Regions from separate parts of the Dorea sp. ICN-14282 genome, predicted to be linked through region 1. Evidence: predicted binding sites of a transcription regulator. Region 1 holds the regulator's gene; each other region holds the start of a gene.

What was found. Region 1 encodes Rex, which represses fermentation and respiration genes when NADH is low (regulators of the CRP and FNR family bind a similar motif). Its sites were predicted from a motif close to ATTGTTAANTANTTAACAAT; they were not measured.
Region 2: a site for Rex is predicted at 1,107-1,126, ahead of WKT00_RS06485 (proline racemase family protein). Genes of this name have one in related genera too.
Region 3: a site for Rex is predicted at 2,691-2,710, ahead of WKT00_RS04780 (oxidoreductase). Genes of this name have one in related genera too.
Region 4: a site for Rex is predicted at 2,357-2,376, ahead of WKT00_RS01475 (acyl-CoA carboxylase subunit beta). Genes of this name have one in related genera too.

Annotation. Positions count from the first base shown of each region.
Region 1 is NZ_JBBKBH010000001.1:560,245-564,401, forward strand. It holds gene WKT00_RS02725 (NAD(P)H-hydrate dehydratase) at 1-1,180, opposite strand, end outside; gene WKT00_RS02730 (redox-sensing transcriptional repressor Rex) at 1,285-1,929, opposite strand; gene WKT00_RS02735 (ABC-F family ATP-binding cassette domain-containing protein) at 2,048-3,973, shown strand; gene WKT00_RS02740 (NADP-dependent isocitrate dehydrogenase) at 4,056-4,157, opposite strand, start outside.
Region 2 is NZ_JBBKBH010000002.1:226,936-231,092, forward strand. It holds gene WKT00_RS06475 (proline reductase-associated electron transfer protein PrdC) at 1-689, opposite strand, end outside; tRNA gene WKT00_RS06480 (tRNA-Sec) at 855-952, opposite strand; gene WKT00_RS06485 (proline racemase family protein) at 1,249-2,283, shown strand; gene WKT00_RS06490 (TetR/AcrR family transcriptional regulator) at 2,419-3,006, shown strand; gene WKT00_RS06495 (DUF3343 domain-containing protein) at 3,100-3,336, opposite strand; gene WKT00_RS06500 (sulfurtransferase TusA family protein) at 3,339-3,542, opposite strand; gene yedE (YedE family putative selenium transporter) at 3,600-4,157, opposite strand, start outside.
Region 3 is NZ_JBBKBH010000001.1:1,020,813-1,024,969, reverse strand. It holds gene WKT00_RS04785 (peptidoglycan recognition protein family protein) at 1-556, shown strand, start outside; gene WKT00_RS04780 (oxidoreductase) at 631-2,631, opposite strand; gene WKT00_RS04775 (LysR family transcriptional regulator) at 2,790-3,695, shown strand; gene WKT00_RS04770 (shikimate kinase) at 3,750-4,157, shown strand, end outside.
Region 4 is NZ_JBBKBH010000001.1:308,244-312,400, forward strand. It holds gene WKT00_RS01465 (sodium:solute symporter family transporter) at 1-90, shown strand, start outside; gene WKT00_RS01470 (2-isopropylmalate synthase) at 300-2,288, shown strand; gene WKT00_RS01475 (acyl-CoA carboxylase subunit beta) at 2,484-3,923, shown strand; gene WKT00_RS01480 (OadG family transporter subunit) at 3,938-4,157, shown strand, end outside.

The DNA of each region.
Region 1 (4,157 bases):
TTATCACGTCCATTCTGGAAGAGCGAATCTCCTCAATCGTTAAGTCTGTAAGCCTTGACATTTCCATCATATGCGGAGTAAATACCAGATCATCCACAGACAATGCATCCAGATATTTTTTGTGAGCGGCGATCAGATTCAATCCATCTGCATCTACCAGACATGGAACACGCACATTTTCCAATGTAGCACGCAGAATCTTTCGTGCCTTCTCCGTCGTCCCGATCCCCGATCCAACACAGACTACATCGGCCCATTTCAAAAGCCTTAAAAGCTCTCCCTGATCATAGAGATCATAGGTTGTGACGATTGCCTCCGGCAGCAGCTGCTGCAGAACCACACGGTTCTCCTCAGCTGTATAGATCTGTACCAGACCTGCGCCTGCCATATAAGCTGCATAAGCATTCAAATACGCCGCTCCTGCCATGCCTTTGCTTCCGGCAATCACAAGAACCTTGCCGTAGGTTCCCTTGTTAGAATCTGCTCTTCTTATCGGAAGAAGCTTTCGATAATCTTCCCGCTCGTAAGCATAGGTAAGATTGGAATCTTTCTCTGCCTTTGTCAGGTCAATTCCAATATCTTCTACAAATACCTTCCCGGCATAACGTTTCCCCGGATACAGTGCAAGTCCCAGCTTGGTTGTCTGAAACGTCACCGTCACATCCGCCTGAAATGCGATTCCCATCACAGCTCCATGATCTGCTGAAATTCCAGATGGCAGATCTACTGAAAATTTCTGTGCATCAGCTTCATTCATCTGTTGAATCACCTGTACGTATCTGCCAATAATTTCCCGGCCTAATCCCACGCCAAAAATGGCATCTACGATGAGACTGTAATCCCCCGGCTCATATCCTTCCAGAATCTGCGTTCCCGTCTCTTTAAGAAGACGCATCTGATGCTTCGTCTCTTCCGTACAGCTGGAGCTATTGCCGACTAGAAATACCGTAACCTCCTTCCCTCTTTCTGCCAAAAGCCTTGCAATCGCAAAGCCATCGCCTCCATTATTGCCCGACCCGCATACCACACAAGGTCTGGATAAATCCATGCCGAGTTCATCCATAACCCTCACACAACTTTCGGCCGCTCGCTCCATCAATGTAAGCGACAAAACCCCTTTCTCCTGTATGGTATACTGATCCGCCATCTTCATCTGACGACTGTTTACCAAATACTCCATCCTGCTACCCCCCCTGTCATATTTTTTATTTCAATGAAAAAAGACGCATAGAGACAAGCCTGTCTGCACATGCCTGTCCTTACACGTCCCTGTGTTGTTCTTGCTTATTTTTGATGTTCTTCGTTATATCGGCTGATATTATATGACAACTGCATAAGACTCTCCGAGAGATGAACATTCTCTACAATCACATTGTCCGGCAGATTCAGGTCAATATGTGCAAAATTCCAGATTGCACGGACACCGTTCTCTACCAGCATATCAGCTACTTCCTCTGCTTTATCTTTCGGAATCGTAAGAGCTGCAATGTCTACCTCATTGTTCGCAACGAAGGATCTAAGCTCATCCATCATCCGAATCGGAACCCCGCGGATCGTCACTCCCGCAAGTCTTGGGTTCACATCAAAGATTCCCTTTAAGATAAAGCCTCTCTTTTCAAAGGCTGCGTAATTAGCCAGCGCCTGTCCAAGATTACCCGCTCCGATAATAATGATATTATGGTCTTCTTCCAGTCCCAGAATCTTGCCTATCTCTGTGTACAGATACTTTACATTATATCCATATCCCTGTTGTCCAAACCCTCCAAAGTTGTTCAGATCCTGACGGATCTGAGACGCAGTTACGTTCATTCGTTTACTCAAATCATTTGAGGAAATTCGTTCTACTCCGCCTTCTAGCAGTTCTCCCAAATATCTGTAGTATCTTGGCAGCCTGCGAATCACTGCCTGAGAAATCCCTCTATCTTCCAATCATCTCACCTTCCATTCTAGAAAACATTATATAGAATTTTCCTTTCAAAGTCAAACTTTAAGTTGTTTTTTCTCCTATTTTCGATATAATAGAAACGGAAAAACAAAGGAGGAAATTATGGTACTAGCATGTCACGGAATTACAAAAGCTTTCGGTGAAAATACGATTGTCACCGATGGTTCTTTTCATATAGAAGACCATGAAAAGGTGGCTTTAGTCGGCCCTAACGGCGCCGGAAAATCCACCCTTTTGAAAATGATTGTAGGTGAACTTTCACCTGATCACGGAGACGTGATCCTTACCAAGGGAAAAACTCTTGGATATCTTGCCCAGCATCAGGACATGTCCGGCAGCGCGACCATCTACGAGGAAGTCCGCCTTGCCAAGGCAGATCTGATCGAAATGGAATGTCAGATCCGCTCCATCGAACAGGAGCTGCCTTCTCTCGAAGGAGAAACGTTATCTGCAAGGCTGGAGACTTACAACCGGCTGATGGCAGAATTCGAACGACAGAACGGTTACGCCTACGAAAGCGAAATCACCGGAGTCCTCAAAGGACTTGGCTTTACGGAAGACGATTTTTCCAAACCTGTATCTACGCTTTCCGGTGGTCAGAAAACCCGGGTATCCTTAGGAAAACTTCTGCTGACCAAACCGGACATTCTACTTCTTGACGAGCCTACCAACCACCTGGATCTTACTTCCATCGCTTGGCTGGAAACGTATCTTCTCAACTATCAGGGAGCGGTTCTTATCGTCTCCCATGACCGCTATTTCTTAAATCGTGTTGTCACCAAGGTGTTGGAAATCGAACTGGGACAACTGTCCACCTATCTTGGAAACTATGCAACATACGCTGAGAAAAAACAGCAGGTTCGAGAAGCAAGGCTCAAAGAATATCTAAAACAGCAGCAGGAAATCAAGCATCAGGAAGCCGTCATTGAAAAGCTTCGCTCTTTCAACCGGGAAAAATCCATTCGCCGAGCCGAAAGCCGGGAAAAGATGTTAGAAAAGATGACTCCTGTAGAAAAACCAATAGAAGTAAATACACAGATTCAACTGACACTGGAGCCTTCCTGTATCAGCGGAAACGATGTACTTAAAGTGGAACATTTAAGCAAATCTTTTCCAAATCAAACGCTGTTCCAAGACATCAGCTTTGAAATAAAACGCGGAGAACACGTTGCCATAATCGGAGACAACGGAACCGGAAAGACAACGCTTCTTAAAATTTTAAACGAGGTACTTCCGGCAGATGGCGGAACCTTTATCCTTGGCACGAATGTCCACATCGGCTATTACGATCAGGAACACCATGTGCTGAATATGGAAAAAACGATTTTTGATGAAATTTCTGATTCCTATCCATCACTTACCGGTACTCGAATCCGAAATATGCTCGCCGCCTTTCTTTTTACCGGCGATGACGTATTCAAACGGATCAAGGATCTAAGCGGCGGAGAACGCGGACGCGTATCTCTGGCAAAACTAATGCTGTCCGAAGCAAATTTCCTGATTCTCGACGAGCCTACTAACCATTTGGACATTACTTCCAAGGAAATTCTGGAAAAAGCATTAAATGACTACACAGGAACGATCCTGTATGTATCCCATGACCGTTACTTTATCAATCAGACAGCAACCCGGATTCTGGATCTGGTCAATCAGACTTTCATAAACTATATTGGAAACTATGACTACTACTTGGAAAAGAAAGAAGAACTGACAAAAGCTTACGCTTCCACTCCAGCAAACACCTCTTCTCTTCCTTCCACCAACACCACTTCGGTATCCGAAGGCAAACTAAGCTGGCAAGAACAAAAAGAAGCTCAGGCAAAGGAGCGAAAACGCCAAAATGATCTTCGCAAAACAGAAGAACGAATTACACAGTTAGAAGAACGGGACGGCGAAATCGACCAGCTGATGATGGAGGAAGAAATTTTCACTAATTCTGTGAAATGCCAGGAACTGGCTCACGAAAAGGCCGCGATCGCTGAAGAATTAGAAGAACTGTACCTAAGATGGGAAGAATTGGCAGAGTAGAGAATTCAATTTGGGACGGAGTAAAGTTTCATTTTACTCCGTCCCAAATTATGTTTACAACCCTTTACAATTTTTGCAGGTATTACAGTTTTTCTGCAATCGCTTTGATAAATGCTTCACTGTTTAATACAGTTGGATTTGGAATTGTCGTAATCAATGCCAGATCCTTGGTCATCTTTCCTTC
Region 2 (4,157 bases), on a different contig from region 1:
ACGGTTGTCAGGTTGACCCCAAGACACTCTCTTACTACCGCACGCTCTTCACCCATTGGGTAAATATCCGGCATCAAGTGCATTATAATGTCCAGCTCATTTGCCAGCGCTGCCTGTAATGTCTTGATCGCTTTATGGTTTTTCTTCTTAATAGCAATGATACACTTATCAGCCTTTGTGATCTCCATACTGTACTTGATACCTGCGATCACTTTATCGCACTGTTCTTCGATCTGTCTGATATTGTGCTCAAGTCCCGGCTCACACTCAGCTGCGTTCACAAGGATATATCCGTGCTCAATCTTAAAGTCTGCCGGAAGTTCCGGGTTGATCTCCGGATCCATCTCTCCCATCTCAGTTGCTGACAGATCAATTCCAAGCTTCACGCCTGTCGGGAAACCAGCTCCTCCCATTCCAACGATTCCTGCTGCTTTTACCATGTCAAGCTTGGTTGCATCTGCCGGAACATCGATCGGAACGAATTCATCTGGCTGTTCATCCGCTGCTTCGATAATGATGCTGTCATCTGTAATCTCTGTCACCTTTCCGTACACACTTGAAAAAATGTTAGCTCCAAGTCCTGTTGGTGTAGCAATGAGAGTACCTTTTTTCACATCTGCCCCAACCTCTACACATGGAGCACACGGAGCACCTACGTGCTGACGTAATAACAACTGTACTTTTCCCATGACATACTTCTCCTTTTCTTTCATTTATAATATAAGTAAAAAACGAAACTTGCCATCCCGTTTACTTATTCTGCGTTTATTTCCCGCTGTTTATTTATTAATTTTATCTATAAATGATGCAACCTCTTATTTCGCCATTTTTTTAACAAAATTTTCTTATTTTTTTGGCGGAGGCATGTGGGAATCGAACCCACCCAGGACGCTCTTAACGCCCAACACTAGTTTTGAAGACTAGGAGGCACACCAGTTACCCATCTACCCCCATACATCATTTTATGCTAGTTAACCATATCACAATTTTTCGCGGATTTCAACACTTTTTATTTATTTTTATAATATCAAAAAAGCATTGACTTTTCAAGGTGTTTCGTCCATAATGAACTTAACGAACTGAACGGAATACTAGAATACGGTCTAATTGTTAATTTTATATCGTGATTCGCGGTTTCTTTACATTTCCTATAAAAGAAGCACTATGAAAACGAGGGGTGTTTTCTATGTGTTCTTATAAAAAGTTATAGATTTTGTCTATAGCTGAACAAATAAGGAGGTATTTATTATGGAGTTAAAAGCTAATGTTAACTTCGACCGGTTTGAAGCAGCTCTTCAGGTTGTAGACGCTCATACCGTTGGAGAATTCTGCCGTATCGTAATCGGTGGATTCCCGGAGCCAGAAGGCAACACAATGATCGAGAAGAAAAAATGGATGGAAGAGAATTACGACAAAGTTCGTACAGCTCTGATGTTCGAGCCAAGAGGACACCACGATATGTTTGGTGCTTTCCTGTGCGAACCAGTCAGCAAAGAAGCTGACTTCGGTGTAATGTTCATGGATACAGGCGGATACCTGAACATGTGCGGACACTGTACGATCGGTGCTGTTACTGTTATCCTTGAATCTGGATTAAAGGAAATGCACGAAGGCGAGAACGAAGTTGTTTTGGATGCTCCTGCAGGATTAATCCGCACAACAGCTTTCGTAAAAGACGGAAAGGTTGAGCACGTTACTTTAACAAACGTACCAGCATTCGTTTACAAAGAGAACCAGAAAGTTACCATCGACGGAAAAGAGATCGAATTCACAATCTCCTTTGGTGGAAGCTTCTTCGCACTGGTTGACACAACAAAACTGGATATCGGAGAGATTAACCAGAAAACCGTTCCTGCTTATACCGAACTTGGTATGAAGATGCTGGACGTAATCAACAAAGAGATCCCTGTTAAGCATCCATTACTTGACATCGATACCGTTGACCTTGTTGAATTCTACGGACCAACACCGAACCCAGACAAAGCTAACATGAGAAACGTAGTTATCTTCGGAGATGCTATGGCTGACCGTTCACCATGTGGAACAGGTACAAGTGCTAAACTTGCTACTCTGTATCACTGGGGAGAGATCAATGTTGGAGAAGAATTCATTTACGAAAGCTTCTTAGGCAGCCTCTTCAAAGGTGTAATCAAAGAAACTACAAAAGTTGCTGATTACGATGCAGTTATCCCAATGATCACAGGAAGCTGCTACTTAACAGGTGTTGCTACATACCTGATTGACCCAACTGATCCATTGAAATATGGTTTCCAGGTAGGTTAATATTTCCGAAAGGTTATATTGGAGGCGGATTTACAATAATCCGCCTCTTTTTCATTTCAGCATTGCCATTTGGCAACACATCATATATGATAGTCATATGCGAATTTATAAGATTAAAGAAAGGATTTACTAAAAATGCCACGTAAAAGACAGTCTACCAAAGCACGTATCGTCAAGTCAGCTTGGAATCTATTCTACAAAAACGGCTACGAACAGACTACCGTGGAAGAGATCATTGCCGCATCCAAGACATCGAAAGGTACTTTTTACCACTATTTTAAAGGGAAAGAAGCGCTTCTTAATTCTTTATCCTATCTTTTTGATGAAAAGTACGAAGAACTGGTTCCGCTCATCGATGACAACATGAGCTGCCGAGACAAGCTGTTATACCTAAACCATGAATTGTTTGATATGATTGAGCATAGCATCGACATCAAACTGCTTGCCTCCCTGTATTCTTCCCAGTTAGTAACCAAAGACAAGAAATCCCTGTCCGATAAAAAGCGATTCTATTTTCAATGGATCACTGAGATCATTGAAGCCGGACTGGAAAGTGGGGAATTTAAAAACAGTAGCAGCGCTGGCGAACTAATGAACGTCTATGCCATGTATGAGCGTGCACTTCTTTATGATTGGGCGCTTTTCAAAGGGAAATATTCTCTGACCGAATACAGCAACCGGCTTCTGCCCCATGTATTGGATATGTTTGAAAAAGGAGTATGACGATATGAATACCTCCGATCCCAAAAAGGACGTGCAAATCTTGCCGAGAACATTTCTCTTCGCAAAATCTGCACGTCCTTCTTCTTTTACACTTTACACCATACATTCGTGCATGGCTTCTTCTTCGATGCCCGTCTCTTTCATCATAGCAGCAATCTGCTCTCTGTCTTCAAGATCCGCACACCATGCCAGCCCGCATCCGGCTGAAATCATTCTCGGAACCGGAATGATGCGCCCCGGCACCTGCTGTTCCTTACAAGCTTTCTCCATCGCCATGGCATCCGCCGTCGTATGGAACGTCACCACTAACTTCAGTTCTTTCTTTCTCATGTTTACTCAATCACCACTTCGAAGTATCCATCCTTCTCCTCAGAATGCGTCTTCTTGCCATGATCCTTGGCATATTTCTCAACATTCATCTTCTGATGAGGCTCAGTAACCAGTACCTTCACAGCTCCCTGTGCCCCTTTAAGCGCCTCTGCTGTCAGCATAATCGGCTCTGGACAGGATAAACCTCTTGCATCTACTTCCTTCATATATTTCCCTTCTTTCTTAGAATACTATGTAATCACTAATAGTTCAATCCTATTTTTCTATTTCGTCTCTTTTCTCTTGTTTGTGAATGCAATGATAAAGCAAACAACAATACAGATCACGCAGGCAACCTTTCCATTTAACGGTACTGCACCAGCAACAAGTTCTTTTGTCTCTGGGTTTAATGCCGTTCCGCTGGCAGCCAGTCCTAAGTTATGGCACAATGCCGCACCTACGAACATACCTGCTACTGTAACTGCCGCATCAGAAGAACCCTGACCTGCAAGGATCAGCTGACGAAGCGGGCATCCTCCTGCCAGAACTGCTGCAAATCCTACTACATACATTCCAAGGATATTCCACAAATGATCAGAGTGTGCGATAATTCCCGGTGTATTAAATCCAAGAACAAAGCGTCCTGTCGCTATATTGAAGATCAGCATTACAACGAATAATCCTGCAATCACAGAGAACAGATCAAAGTTCTTCATCAAGATCACGTCACGGATACTTCCTGCAAAACACATTCTGGACTTCTGTGCAAATGCACCAAAGATAAGGCCTCCAACAAGAGCTATAATTACAGGCGCATGCATACTTCCCGGACCAGTCTGACT
Region 3 (4,157 bases), 460 kb from region 1:
TTCAGATCAGTATCAAGAGCGAAGCGGAGATGCGGTGGATGCGGTACGTCCGGATATTGATGTAGAGCTTTTGACGGTGAATCCCTATTCCAGACCTGGGACGAAGGTAAATAAGATTACAGGAATTGTTGTGCATTATACTGCGAATCCAGGAGCTACAGCTATGGATAACCGTAATTATTTTGAAGGGCTCAAAGACAGTCATACGACGAGTGTAAGCAGCAATTTTATTGTTGGATTGGAAGGGGAAATTATTCAATGCGTACCTACCTGGGAGATGGCATATGCGTCCAACAGCCGGAACATGGATACGGTATCCATTGAGTGCTGTCATCCGGATGAGGCTGGGAAATTTAATGAAGAGACCTATGAATCTGTGGTAGATCTATGTGCATGGCTCTGCCTGAAGTTTGACTTAGATCAGGAGGATGTAATTCGTCATTATGATGTAACAGGAAAGAATTGTCCGAAGTATTTTGTAGAGGACGAAGAGGCATGGAAGACGTTTAAAGAAAAGATAGGGGCGCGGCTGGAAGAGTACCGAAGGAAGATGTAGGCTTCTGGAATAAAGAGTAAAATAAGAGCCACAGTTCTTGTGTTTACAAGTACTGTGGCTCTTTAAGATATATTTTACAGATATCCCAAACGCTCCAAAGTATTCAATACCAAATGGCGTCCGGCATCTGTGCCGTCGATGATGCGTCTTGCACGAACAGAGTCGCCGATGTTGATCACTTCGGTGTTCTCGCCTTCAAATCCTTGTTCGATGGCTTCCCAAATAGGTGTGTGTGCTTTCATGCCCAGGCATACAAAACCATAATCAAATGGAAGTTCCTCTTCCTTTCCATCGTATTTAACTAGGAAGGAATGTGGATTTACTTTCATAAGAGCTGTATTTACCATCTGGGTTACGTGATGCTTGCTCATACATTCTTTCATGCTGGCGGTAGATGAAGCATCCAGTCCGTTTCCGATGATTGGCATCATTTCAATGATGGTAGTTTCAGCTCCGCGTGGTGCAAAGAATTCGACTACGTCAAGACCTACGGCACCTCCGCCGACAACAACAACCTTTTTACCGGTGAGATCTTCCGGATAGTTATCAAGATTGTCAATCATATCCATAATGGAGTATACAGATGCATCTGCGCTAGCAAGATTCTCGTGAAGTCCTTCAATTGGAGGAAGGAGAGGAACGGAACCTGTGGCATTGACAACGAGATCCGGCTGGTAAGCCTTAATGTCTTCTACTGTTGCGTCTACACCTGTTTTAATCGTCAAGTTAGAAAGCTTAGATGCACGATGTTTTAAGTAGGTAGGAAAGTCTGCCAGTCTCTTCTTTGCAGGAATCTTGGAAATCTCAACGGAAAGTCCGCCGATTTCGTCTTTTTTCTCCAAAAGGGTTACCTGACATCCAACTTCAGCAGCAGTACATGCAGCTTCAAGACCGGCAGTTCCGGCTCCGACGACAACCACGCTGCAAGGGTTTGCAACCTGCTTCTTCTTGTAAGATTCGCCTTCTGTCAGATCCGGGTTGATGGTACAGCGAAGCGGTTTGTTTCCGCCGATTCGGTTGCCGACACATCCTATGTTGCAGGAGATACATTTGCGGATATCGCAGACGTCTCCGTATTTTGCTTTGTTGCACCAGTCAGGATCTGCGATAAGACCACGTCCAAGACCGATAAGATCGGCATCTCCCCGTGCAATAATATCGTCGGCAATCTTTGGATCACGGATGTTTCCGATTGCAATGGTTGGTTTATTGAATTTGTCACGAACTGCTTTTGCCATATAGGATCTCCAGCCGTCTTCCAGGTAGTTGGCGTCAATCTGATACTGAATGGTTGGATTTAATCCGGCAGAGGTATCGAATAAATCAACTTCATCATTTAAATATTCCAAATATTCCAGACAGTCCTCTACGGTATTTCCGCCTTCTACCAGTTCGTCAACGCTAAGACGCAGAGAAATAGGAACTCTTGGACCAATTGCTTTTCTTACTTCATCAATGATCATGCGGCAGAATCGTGCACGGTTTTTAGCACATCCGCCAAATTCGTCGGTGCGGTCGTTCATGGTTGGGGACAGGAACTGGCTGATCAGATAAGAGTGTCCGGCATGAATTTCGATTAAATCAAATCCGGCATTTACAGCACGTCTGGCAGCGGCAGCATAGTCCTTTGCAATGCTTTCCAGTTCTTCTTTAGAAAGAGGGCGAGGAGTCTCTCCGCCTGGCTTGGATGGAAGGGTAGAAGCAGATACCGGCTGCATTCCGATTCTGGAACTCATGGCAGAGGCTCCGGCGTGGTTGATCTGTACACCGATGCATGCGCCCTGTCTGTGACAGGCTTCTGTCAGGTTGAACATGCGCGGAATGTAGCAGTCTTTGTCCAGACGAAGCTGCGTTGTTCCATTGGAACCCTCTGGATATTTTACACAGATATTTTCAACAATGATTAATCCTGTGCCGCCGCGTGCACGCAGTTCATAATACTTAATATGTTCGTCACTTAATTCTCCGTTATGTCCTGCAAAATCGCTTCCCATAGGCATCATTGCCACACGGTTTCTCATGGTCATTCCTCTCAGCGTCAGTGGCTGAAAGATATGTGGATAATTGTTTTTCATTTTGATTTCCTCCATACGATTTCCTAATGGTTACTTGAAGTATACGTTTATTATAAAATATTGTTAAATATAAAACAAATGCATGTTTTTGGTCGAGACAATAGAATTTGTCTATGGATTGTGGTATACTTGGTAAAAATATACAAGGAGGATGAAACATGAACCTGAATCAGCTGCAATACTTTGTAACACTTGCACATATTGAACATTACACCAGGGCGGCGGAAAAACTGACGATTACACAGCCAAGCTTAAGTCATGCAATTTCATCACTGGAGCAGGAGTTGGGAACCCGGCTTTTTGAACGGCAGGGACGCAATGTTGTACTGACTAAGTATGGCAGAATGTTTATGCAGTATGCAGAAGAAGCTCTTGCTATTCTGGATACTGGCGTGCGGAAGACGAAGGCCATGACGAGTCTGAGCGGGGGAAGGATTGATATCGGTTATATTTATACTCAAGGAGCAGAATTTGTGCCGGGGTTGGTTGCGAATTTTTTGAAGGATTATCCACAGATGGAGGTGGAATTCGGTTTTTACAATGGCGTGACCCAGGAGGTAATAAAGGGACTTCGGGAAGAAAAATACGATTTGGTATTCTGTTCTATGGTGGAAGGGCAGAAAGATCTTGATTTTCTTCCGGTATCGAAGGAAACTTTGGTAGCGATTACTCCGTTAGATCATCCTCTGGCTCAAAAGGATTCCGTAACGATTGCGGAACTGGCAGAGTATCCGCAGATCTTTTTCAACAAGGGAAGCGGGTTAAGATCTATGGTGGATCGACTTTTTAAGGTGGCTAGGAAGAAACCGCGGATCAGCTATATGGTAGATGAAGACAGTGCGCTTGCCGGAATGGTGGCGCAGGGTCTGGGAGTCGGGATTGTGCCGGATGTGCCGGCAATACGTAGTATGCCGGTGGTGCGTCTTACGCTTAAGGATCTTCAGTTTAGCAGGCTGGTTTACATGGTAACGCAGAAGGATAAGTATCTTTCGCCGGTTGCCAGAACCTTCATTGATTATGTGAAAGAGCGATATGAAATTCTTGCGGAGGACCTGGAATCTTGATATAATAATCAGTAATTGTAAATTGACATAACAAGGCAGACAGGAGAGACAAGGATGAATGATCTAGAGATGTACAGGGAGCAGCTTGCATTGTGTGATGATAAGATTATCGATGCGCTGGTGGAAAGAAACGCGATTGTAGAGAAGATTATGGCGTATAAGGAAGAATATGGTATGCCGATTCTCCAGCCGCAGCAGGAAGCCAAGCAGAAGATGAGACTGGAAGAGAAGCTTGAAGACAACAAGTATAAAGAAGAGATTTACGATGTGTTCCGCAGAATCCTTCGTAACAGTAAAAAAATCCAGGCGAGAAAGCTGTTTGATTATAATATTGTGCTGATTGGTTTTATGGGAGCCGGAAAAACGACAATTTCCGATTACTTAAGCACCATGTTTGCCATGAAGGTGGTTGAGATGGATCAGTTGATTGCAGAACGGGAAGAAATGAGTATCCCGGATATT
Region 4 (4,157 bases), 250 kb from region 1:
CCGAAACAGGAACAGGTGGATCAGATCTTTGAGTGTTATGAAGAAAAGGTTGTGATTTCTAGAAAATCTTCCTTTGGAGACCAGAAATAATTGTCGGGAGTAGAAGAATTGGGATGAAAGATTGGAAAGATTAAAAAAGATCAATAAAAGTGATTAAAAATGTCACTTAAATTTTAAAAACACATATGATAGGATAAAAGAGTGTTAAAAATAAACAACAAAGTTGATGAATATTATCCGAATGACTTTCGCAAGCAAAGCCTTTCAAAATAGGATATAAGAAGGAGAGGAATGCAACAATGGAGAATTATCAGAAGTATGAACGTGCATATTTTATGCCACCGGAGGTAACTTATGACTGGGTGAAAAAGGAATATATTGAAAAGCCTCCGATTTGGTGCAGCGTGGATCTTAGAGATGGAAACCAGGCGTTGATTGAACCTATGAGCCTGGAGGAAAAGCTGGAATTCTTTCAGATGCTGGTAGACATCGGATTAAAAGAGATAGAAGTAGGATTCCCGGCAGCGTCTGAGACGGAATATCAGTTTATGCGGACCCTGATTGAGAAGAATATGATTCCGGATGATGTGACGGTTCAGGTATTAACGCAGGCCAGAGAACATATCATTAAGAAGACCTTTGAGGCTGTAAAAGGAGCGCCTCACGCTGTGATTCACCTGTATAATTCCACGTCGGTTGCGCAGCGGGAACAGGTATTTCGGAAAAGCAAAGAAGAGATTAAGCAGATTGCAGTAGACGGAGCGAAGCTTCTTCTTGAACTGGCATCTGAGACGGATGGAAACTTTACCTTCCAGTATAGTCCGGAGAGTTTTTCGGGGACGGAAGTGGATTACGCGGTGGACGTCTGCAATGCAGTTTTAGATGTGTGGAAGCCGACGCAGGACAATAAAGCAATTATCAATATTCCGACTACGGTAGAAAATGCAATGCCGCATGTATTTGCCTGTCAGTTGGAATATGTCAATAAACATTTAAAATACCGCGACAGCGTTATTCTGTGTCTGCACCCGCATAACGACAGAGGATGCGGCGTGGCGACGGCGGAACTTGGTGTGCTGGCAGGAGCAGACAGAATCGAAGGAACGCTGTTTGGCAATGGAGAGCGGACCGGAAATGTGGATCTGATTACAATGGGAATGAATATGTTTTCCCATGGAGTAGATCCGGGGCTTGACTTTTCAGATATGAAGCGTCTTCGGGAAACCTATGAGCGACTGACCAGGATGCATGTATATGAGCGTCAGCCTTATGCAGGAGACCTGGTGTTTACCGCTTTTTCAGGATCTCATCAGGATGCGATTGCCAAGGGAATGGCATACCGTGAAGAGAAGGCATGCGAAACATGGTCTGTTCCGTATCTTCCGATTGACCCGCAGGATGTGGGACGCCAGTATGATTCGGATGTGATTCGGATTAACAGTCAGTCCGGTAAGGGCGGTGTGAACTATATTCTGAAGCAGAGCCATGGAATCAATCTTCCGCAGGAAATGCGTTCCGAAGTGGGATATCTGGTGAAGGATATTTCTGATAAAGCACACAAGGAACTGACGGCTGACTGGGTATACCAGATTTTCTCCGATCATTATGTGAATACCAAGCCGGTGTTCCATATTGACGAGTGCCATTTTAAACAGGCAGATGGAATTACTGCAGAGGTGACGCTGAACCATGAGAATAAGGTGCACACCATAGCGGCTATGGGAAATGGACGTCTGGATGCGGTCAGCAATGCAATCAAGCAATATTTTAATATTAGTTATGAGCTGAGCTTTTATGAGGAGCATTCCCTGACGAAAGGATCATCTTCTAAAGCGGTGGCATATGTGGGAATCGTTTTCAAGGGAAAGACCTTTTGGGGAGTTGGTATTGATGCAGATATTATCAGCGCGTCTATGGAGGCGCTGACGGTAGCGGTCAATAAAATTGATGAAATCGGGAATTCCGAAGGATGTAAAGATCCAAGGATGATCGAGATGCTGAATTATATTCAGGCAAACTATATTGATATTACACTGGATGATTTGGCGGAAAAATTCTATTTGTCAAAGCCGTATCTGTCCAAATACATCAAGGAAAAATCCGGAATGACCTTTGGCGAGTTGGTAAAACAGATTCGGATGAAGAAGGCAAGAGCGCTTCTTAAGAGCAGTAATATGACGGTAGAGAATATTGCGCTCACAGTTGGGTATCAAAATGTAGAACATTTTAACCGGCTGTTTAAGAAGGCGTACGATATGACGCCAATGCAGTTCAGGAGCCAGAAATAGGCAGAAAAAAGAGAATATAAACAAGGAGAAAAGCGTGTGGGCATCTTGAAAAAAGGTGTCCATATTTGTTTGTCAATTTCTTAACGAAAATAGGGAAAAACTGTTGCGCAATCGGAAGAAAAGATATATAATATAATTGGCAAAAAATTTGGTATTAACCAACTTTTAATATCTTAGAAAATGGAGGATTTGACTATGGGCAACATGGCAACAGAAAGCGCAGCAAGCGCAAGAATTAATTCTTTGCTTGATGCAGGCAGTTTTGTTGAAATCGGCGGCGCTGTAACAGCCAGAAATACAGATTTCAATCTGCAGGACAAAGCAACTCCGGCAGACGGTGTTATCACCGGATACGGAGTAATCGATGGAAACCTGGTATATGTATACAGCCAGGATGTATCCGTGTTAAACGGAGCAATCGGTGAGATGCATGCAAAGAAGATTGCTAACATTTATGATATGGCAATGAAGATGGGGGCACCAGTGATCGGATTGATCGATTGTGCCGGAATGAGACTTCAGGAGGCGACAGACGCGCTGGAGGCATTCGGCGGACTTTATCTGAAACAGGCACTGGCTTCTGGTGTGATTCCACAGATTACAGCTGTATTCGGTACATGCGGAGGAGGATTATCCGTAGTTCCGGCTATGACAGACTTTACATTTATGGAAGAAAAGAAAGGCAAACTCTTTGTCAATTCTCCAAATGCAATTCCTGGAAATGAGATCTCCAAGAACGATACCTCTTCTGCAAAATATCAGGCAGAGACAGCAGGTCTTGTAGATGATATGGGAACAGAGGAAGAGATGTTGGAAAACATCCGTACTCTGGTATGCATGCTTCCATGTAATAATGAGGAAGATGCTTCTTATGATGAGTGCAACGATGATTTGAACCGTGCATGCGAAGGAATCGAGAATGCAGCAGAGGATACAGCGATTGCACTGGCATCCATCTCTGATGAAGGTATCTTCTTTGAGACAAAGAAATATTTCGCACAGGATATGGTAACAGGATTTATCCGTTTGAACGGAATGACTGTTGGAGCAGTTGCAAACCGTTCCAAAGTTTATAATGAAGAGGCAGAAGTGGTTGCAGAATTCGATGGCTCTTTATCAGCAGACGGAGCAAAGAAAGCAGCAGAGTTCGTATCTTTCTGTGATGCATTTAATATTCCGGTTCTGACACTTACCAACGTATCTGGCTTCAAGGCAGGCATGGAAGAAGAGAAAGATCTTGCAAGACAGACAGCAAGACTGACTTATGCATTCGCAAATGCAACCGTTCCGAAGGTAAATGTTGTGATCGGTAAAGCGTTTGGAACAGCTTATGTGAGCATGAACAGCAAATCTGTAGGTGCAGATATGGTCTATGCATGGCCAAATGCAGAGATTGGAATGATGGATGCAGCACTTGCAGCAAAGATTATGTATGCAGGAGCAGACGCTGCGACATTGAAAGAAAAAGCAGCAGAATATAAGGAATTACAGTCCAGCCCGTTATCTGCAGCAAGAAGAGGATATGTGGATACGATCATTGAGCCGGAAGATACCAGAAAGTATGTGATCGGTGCTTTTGAAATGTTATTCACAAAGAGAGAAGATCGTCCGATGAAAAAGCATGGAACGGTTTAGAGAGGTGAGGCAAAGTGAGAAAGAAAATTAGCTTATTATTCTGTGGACTTGCAGTGACGCTGTGCTTTACCGGCTGTGGAAGCAGCAAGGAGACGATGGCGTATGATGAAGCTACAGTGCAGCAGAGCACGGAATTTCTGATCGAGTATTGTGCCAGTATGCAGGACGATACGGTAGAACAGTGGGAGACGATGACAGACTTTGCGCTGGAGTCTCAGCTGACACAGGCAGGAC